Novipirellula artificiosorum: one gene and its partner. The main gene of each other region encodes a partner of the protein of the gene in region 2 in a complex. Links are inferred from orthologs where the notes say so. Each region holds a gene or a part of one and is shown on either strand. Other genes may lie near its edges. The genes, in order: lpdA and Poly41_RS00470.

What was found.
Region 1: the proteins of Poly41_RS00470 (region 2) and lpdA are in contact, whole or in part, in a crystal structure (PDB 1EBD), measured with the Geobacillus stearothermophilus proteins. The link is inferred for Novipirellula artificiosorum from one-to-one orthologs. Residues at the interface, in WP_033016211.1 of Geobacillus stearothermophilus: Ile130, Ala131, Met132, Pro133, Arg136, Arg140, Glu141, Asn155, Arg157; in WP_049624544.1 of Geobacillus stearothermophilus: Pro340, Ser341, Asp344, Tyr345, Arg403, Asp406, Val408, Glu431, Ala432, Gly433, Asp438.

Annotation. Positions count from the first base shown.
Region 1 is NZ_SJPV01000009.1:39,578-42,729, forward strand. The notes cover bases 292-3,119. They hold lpdA (dihydrolipoyl dehydrogenase), read right to left. Parts: upstream 2,513-3,119; coding sequence 1,070-2,512; downstream 292-1,069. Other genes in these bases: Poly41_RS22175 (B12-binding domain-containing radical SAM protein), read left to right, coding at 292-934; rpsD (30S ribosomal protein S4), read right to left, coding at 2,608-3,119. Also shown: more of Poly41_RS22175, read left to right, coding at 1-291; more of rpsD, read right to left, coding at 3,120-3,152. UniProt on the Escherichia coli protein: Lipoamide dehydrogenase is a component of the glycine cleavage system as well as of the alpha-ketoacid dehydrogenase complexes.
Region 2 is NZ_SJPV01000001.1:179,585-182,789, forward strand. Bases 130-3,010 are described here. They hold Poly41_RS00470 (2-oxo acid dehydrogenase subunit E2), read right to left. Parts: upstream 2,341-3,010; coding sequence 919-2,340; downstream 130-918. Other genes in these bases: Poly41_RS00465 (DUF1552 domain-containing protein), read left to right, coding at 130-787; aceE (pyruvate dehydrogenase (acetyl-transferring), homodimeric type), read right to left, coding at 2,426-3,010. Also shown: more of Poly41_RS00465, read left to right, coding at 1-129; more of aceE, read right to left, coding at 3,011-3,205.

The DNA of each region.
Region 1 (3,152 bases), on a different replicon or contig from region 2:
CGATAAGAAACGCGCCCTCGGATTGCTCGAGTTGATGGAGCAGCACAACAAGCCATGGTCGTTATACCTGTTCAGTAGCGCGAATGTGTTGCAGCAGTACACGATGGAGCAGCTCGTTGCACTCGGGGTTTCCTGGGTATGGATGGGGCTCGAAGGCAAAGGTTCTCAATACACAAAATTGGCGGGCACCGACACCCTTTCATTGGTGCGTCAGTTGCAATCCCATGGCATCCGTGTGCTCGGTTCGAGCATCATTGGGCTCGAAGAGCATACGCCCGAGAACATCGGCGAAGCGATTGATCACGCCGTTCTTCACAACAGCGAGTTCCATCAATTCATGTTGTACACGCCGATTCCTGGAACGCCGCTGTTTGCGGAGCACGAGGCGGCGGGAACGCTGTTGGACCGTCGCGAGATCTCCATTCCCGACATTCACGGTCAATTGAGATTCAACTTTCATCACCCCCATATCAAGGATGGGCAAGAAACGGAATTCTTGTTGCAGGCGTTTCATCGTGATTTCGAAGTCAACGGCCCCAGTGTGATTCGAATTGTGCGGACGAATTTGCGGGCTTGGAAGCGGTATCGAGATCACGCAGACAAGCGGATTCGTGAGAGATTTGCCCATGAATCCAAGAGCTTGCCGATCGGCTATGCAGGGGTGTTATGGGCGACTCGGCGTGCTTATCAAGATGACCCGGTGTTGGCAGCCGAGTGTTCGAAGCTGCTCGGCGAAATGCACGAGATGTTCGGTTTGAAATCACGATTGGCTGCGCCGATCGCAGGCCGCTATTTGTATCGCAAGCTGCGACAAGAGCAGCAGCGGTTGGAAGACGGATGGACGTACGAGCCACCCGTGTTTTACGAAAAGAATTCGAAGGCTGGCCCGGACGATGCGCTACTTGTCGAAGGAGCGGCGGCAGCGGCGTCTTAGAGTAGTTGCTTGTGGACCGTCAAGGTTATAACTGCGAGTTGGGACGTAGTGGACTTCGCCAGAAGTCCCTAAGAACACTCGAGTTACGGATTTCTGGCGAAATCCACTACCCTAAAATTAAATGATGACGGTCCACTAGGCCGACGGCGATGGTTTTTTTCGCGGTTTGAAGATCTCGGTGGCGGTGCCAAAATAGACCTCGCCAGCGTTCATTAGCGTCTCGCTAAGCGTCGGGTGTGGATGGATGCTATCGGTGATGTCATGCATCTCACAGCCCATTTCGATCGCTAAAACCGCCTCGGCGATCAATTCGCCAGCACCGGTACCGACGATTCCGCATCCGATCACACGATGCGTTTCGGGGTCAACCAGCCATTTGGTCAAGCCGTCCGTGATTCCAAGCGCTTGCGCCCGACCGCTGGCGGCCCACGGGTATGCTTCCACTTGGTATTCGACCCCAGCCTTCTTGGCATCGGTTTCAGTCAACCCCGCCCATGCAATTTCAGGATCGGTGAAGACGACTGCCGGGATCGCGACCTTATCAAACGCAGAGGCTTTCCCTGCGATCACTTCGGCCGCCACGCGGCCTTCGTGGGTCGCTTTGTGGGCCAACATGGGGTCACCGGCGACATCGCCGATCGCAAAGATGTGCGGGTCGGCCGTTCGCTGCTGTGTATCGGTGACGACAAACCCCCGCTCGTTAATGATGCATTTGGTGTTTTCCAGTCCAAGCCCTCGCGTGACCGGACGACGTCCGATGCTGACCAGCACGCGGTCAAACTGCTCGTGCCCGAAGTGCTTGGGACCTTCGAATGTGACTTCGATGCGATCATCGACCTCCGTCAACGAACCGACTTTTGTGCCGACCAGCACGCGTCCTTCACAGAGTTTGTCAATCCGTTTCGCAAGTGGTTTGACAAGGTCCGCATCGGCGCCGGGCAACAACCGATCCGCCATCTCCACCACCGTGACCTTGGTGCCGAAGCTGGCGTACACATTCAGCATTTCCAAACCAATGTACCCACCGCCGACGATCAGCAGTTTTTCAGGGATGTCGGGCAGCGACAAGGCGCCCGTACTGTCCATCACCCGATCGCTGCCGATATCGAATGCGGGGGGAATGGCGGGAACGCTCCCCGTCGCGAGAATGCACTGGTCAAACGTCAGCGTCCCGCCTTCGGGAATCGATTCATGGTCCCCTTCGAGCCGTAGGGTGGTCGAATCGATAAACGAACCTCGAGCCTGGATGATCGTCACGTTTCGGCGTTTCGCCAATTGGCCAAGCCCACCGGTCAACGTTGCAATCACCTGGTCTTTGCGGGCCCGGACCTTGTCGATGCTGACATTGGGTCGTTCGCCGTAATCGACTCCCCAATCTTGCCGCAGTTCTTCCACATCGCTGATGATTTTCGCGACGTGCAGCAGTGCTTTACTGGGGATGCATCCTCGCAACAAGCAAGTGCCACCGAGTCGCGTTTCCGATTCGACGATCGTGACTTCAAGACCTTCATCGGCCGCCAAGAATGCGGCTGCGTACCCGCCTGGGCCGCCACCGAGAACAACAAGTGGAGAGTGCATCAGGGAAGAACCGTAAATCGAGGGGCTGTTCGTTCCAAACAAAACGATTGGCCGCCAAGGCAGCCAATCGTGAACAAAACATCAAATTCAAGCGTTTAGCGAGACAAGAATTCGACGACCGCATTCGCATCAACCGGCAAGCTGATGTCGCTGGCGCCGGGCAATCCAAGCACGGTGGCTTTCAGGTTTTCGCTATCGAACGTCACCCAGTCAAGTGCGTCGGGCGATGCGTTCGAGATCACACCACGATAGAGGTTCTTCAAGTTCTCGCGGCCGCGGACTTCGACGATGTCGCCTGGGCGAAGCAAGTAGCTTGGCTTGGTGACCTTCACGCCATTGACCCGAAAGTGGCCGTGGGTGATGCCCTGGCGGGCTTGTGGCCGTGTCTTGGTGAATCCAACGCGGCGGACGACATTATCAAGGCGGCGCTCACACATCAACAGCAGCAACTCAGCCGTGTTGCCTTGTTTGCGGCCGACGGCGTCAAAGTAACGGCGTAATTGGCGCTCCCCCAAACCGTAATAGTGCTTGATCTTCTGTTTTTCCATCAACGCCATCCCGTAGTTACTTGGGCGGCGTCCTCGGACGTGCATCCCCGGCGGGGTGTTGCGACGGTCGAGTGCTCGGGCGGCACCGGCTG
Region 2 (3,205 bases):
TCCCCGAGCTTTATTCGATCGGTTGTTCGAGGGTCAAACGGTGAAGGCGACTCGGCGCGCCAAAAGTGTTCGTGAGAAGTATCGAAAAAGTGTCCTCGACTTTGTTCAAGAGGATGCCAAGCGGTTGCACCAAAAGCTGCCAGAGATCGATCGTCGGAAACTGGATGAATATCTCTACGCGGTCCGCGATGTCGAAAAACGGATTGCCGGTGCGGACCGACTGGGGATTTCCGAAGAAGGGGTGCCTGACTACCCGCGGCCCAGCGGTGTGCCTCGCCAAATGGTCGAGCACTCCAAGTTGATGATGGACATGATCACATTGGCGATCCAAACCGACAGTTCGCGGATTGTCTCGTTCATGTTTACCAACGCAGGCAGCAACCGAAGCTATCCAGAAATTGGTGTCAGCGAAGGGCATCACGAACTATCGCACCACGGCAAGAGCAAACACAAGCAAGCTCAAATTGCGAAAATCAATCGGTTCCATGTCGATCAGTTTGCTTACCTGCTGAAACGACTCAGCAGTGTGTCCGAGGGCGAGGGGACGTTGCTCGACCACTGCATGCTGGTCTACGGCAGCGGCATTAGCGACGGCGATCGACATAACCACGATGATTTGCCCATCTTGTTAGCGGGCAGCGGAGCAGGACGCATCCAAAGCGGACGCCACCTGCGATACGAAAACAAAACGCCGCTGTGCAATTTGTATCTGTGGATGATGCAACAGATGGGCGTCCAAGCCGACAAATTCGGCGATAGCAATGCCGTGCTCCCCAACTTGACCTAATTTGCTAGGGGACTGTCAGCACTAAATTTTAGGGTAGTGGATTTCGCCAGAAATCCGTAACTCAAATAGTCTTGGAGACTTCTGGCGAAGTCCACTACGTCCCAACTCGCCGTTTTAAACTTGACAGTCCACTAAAGCGCCAACAGCAATCGGCTCGGCGCTTCGAGGTAACCAATCACATCGTTGAGGAACCGTGCTGCGGTGCCTCCGTCGACGAGTCGGTGATCGTAGGACAGACTGAGCGGCATCATTAAACGCGGCTGAATCGAATCGTCAGGCATCACCACGGGCAGCTTGCGGCTTCGACCGACCAGCAGAATGGCGACTTCTGGAACATTCACGATCGGTGTGGAATAGGTTCCCCCGATCGCTCCGAGGTTACTGATCGTAAACGTACCGCCTCGCAAATCGCTAACCGCGAATTGACCACCACGCACCTTACCCGACATCTCTGCCAGCGAGCGAGTGATTTCGGGAACGCCCATGCGATCTGCGTGGTGCATCACCGGAACGACCAAGCCGCGATCGGTATCGACGGCGATTCCAACGTTGACGAATTCCTTGTACAAGATCTGCTCGTTCTCTTGATCGACCGCCGCGTTGATGGTGGGGTGATGTCGCAATGCCGTTGCCACCGCCTTGATCAAGAAGGGCATCGATGTCAGTTTCAAACCCTGCGCAGCGTAGTCTTCTTTACTTGATTTGCGGAGCCGTTCCAGATCCGTGATGTCGGCATCGTCAAAATTCGTGACTCTCGGCACCGCTGACCAACTGGCGTGCATTTGTTTCGCGATCGTTTTTCGCATGCGGTCCATACGCTCGACACGAATGGGCCCAAAATCATCGACCGCCGGTGCCGCGGCGGCTTCCAACGAATCCATGGTCGAACCCGAGTCTGCTTTCGCAGTCGATCCGCTGCGGGCGGTTTCTTGGTTGGTTCGGACGACGGCCAACACGTCTTCTCGGGTGATCCTTCCACCTTCGCCGCTACCGCGAACCGACGCCAAATCGACGCTGACTTCCCGCGCGAAACGGCGAATCGCGGGGCCAGCGGCGATGGCACTCCCCGCTTCGACGGGACTGGGTGCCGGCGCGGCGGGTGCAGGGGGCGTTGGCGTTACTGCCACGGCCGGCTGTTTGACCGCCGCGGGTGCTGAAGCCGCTTGTGCAGCCGCCGGTGGTGCAGCTGTGGGCTGGGGTGGTTCCAGTGGGGCAACCGGCGCGGCTTTGGGTTCCGTCGCTGCCTCGGGCTTGGGTTCCGCTTTGGCTTGCGGGGCTGCCGCGGGTTTGGGTTCGGCTGGCGCCGCAGCTCCCTCGGCAGCTTCCACTTCCAAGATCACGCCGCCGATCTCAACCGTGTCCCCTTCGCTGACCAGAATTTTGGTCACCTTGCCGCCTACAGACGCGGGAACCGGAACGGTTGCCTTGTCGGTTTCCATTTCGACAATGTCTTGGCCTTGGGTGATCACATCACCAACGGAGACGAAGACTTCCAAAACATCGCCCGATTCGATGCCGTCGCCCAACTCAGGCAGCTTTACTTCAGTAGCCATATCAGTCGTTTTCAGTTTTCAGTTTTCAGATTGTCAGTGAGCAGCAGTGCAGCGGGAAAGCGTTGACGACTTTCCGCTACGAGAATCACGCAAAATAGGGATTTGGCTTGTCCGCGTCAAAGCCAAGGTCCTTGATGGCGTCGGCAACTTCGGCAGGCGTGAATACGCCCGTTTTGCTGAGCCGGCTGAGCGTTGCAATGGTGATCGATTCTTTGTCGACCTCAAAATGTCGGCGGAGCGATTCACGCGTATCACTGCGCCCCATCCCGTCGGTCCCGAGAACAAAGTAGTCGCCTGGAATCCAGGGTTGCAATTGTTCGCCCAATGCCCGGACGTAGTCGCTCGCCGAGATGAACGGCCCTTCGACCCCCTCGAGCACTTCTTCCAGGTAGCTCTTCCGCGGCGTTTCGGTCGGATGCAACATGTTCCAGCGGCTGCAATCCGCGGCTTCTCGCCGCAATTGCGTGTAACTCGTGACGCTCCACACATCGCTGGCGATGTTGTACCGGTCGGCAAGCAAGGTTTGGGCAGCGAGTGCCGAATTCAAAATGGCACCACTACCGAATAACTGCACGCGTGCTTTCGGGTTCTCGACTTCGCGGCTGTGATATTTGTAAATCCCCTTGATGATGCCCTCTTCGCAGCCCAACGGCATTTCGGGATGATCATATGCCTCGTTCTCGGCGGTGATGTAGTAGATGCAAGTCTCCCCATCTTGATACATCCTCTTGAGCCCTTCCATGATGATCACGACCGCTTCATAGGCAAAAGCGGGGTCATAAGCACGCACGGTCGGGAAGGCGATCGCGTTGAGCAAACTGTGCCCATCTTGGTGTTGCAGCCCTTCACCATTGAGCGTCGTTCG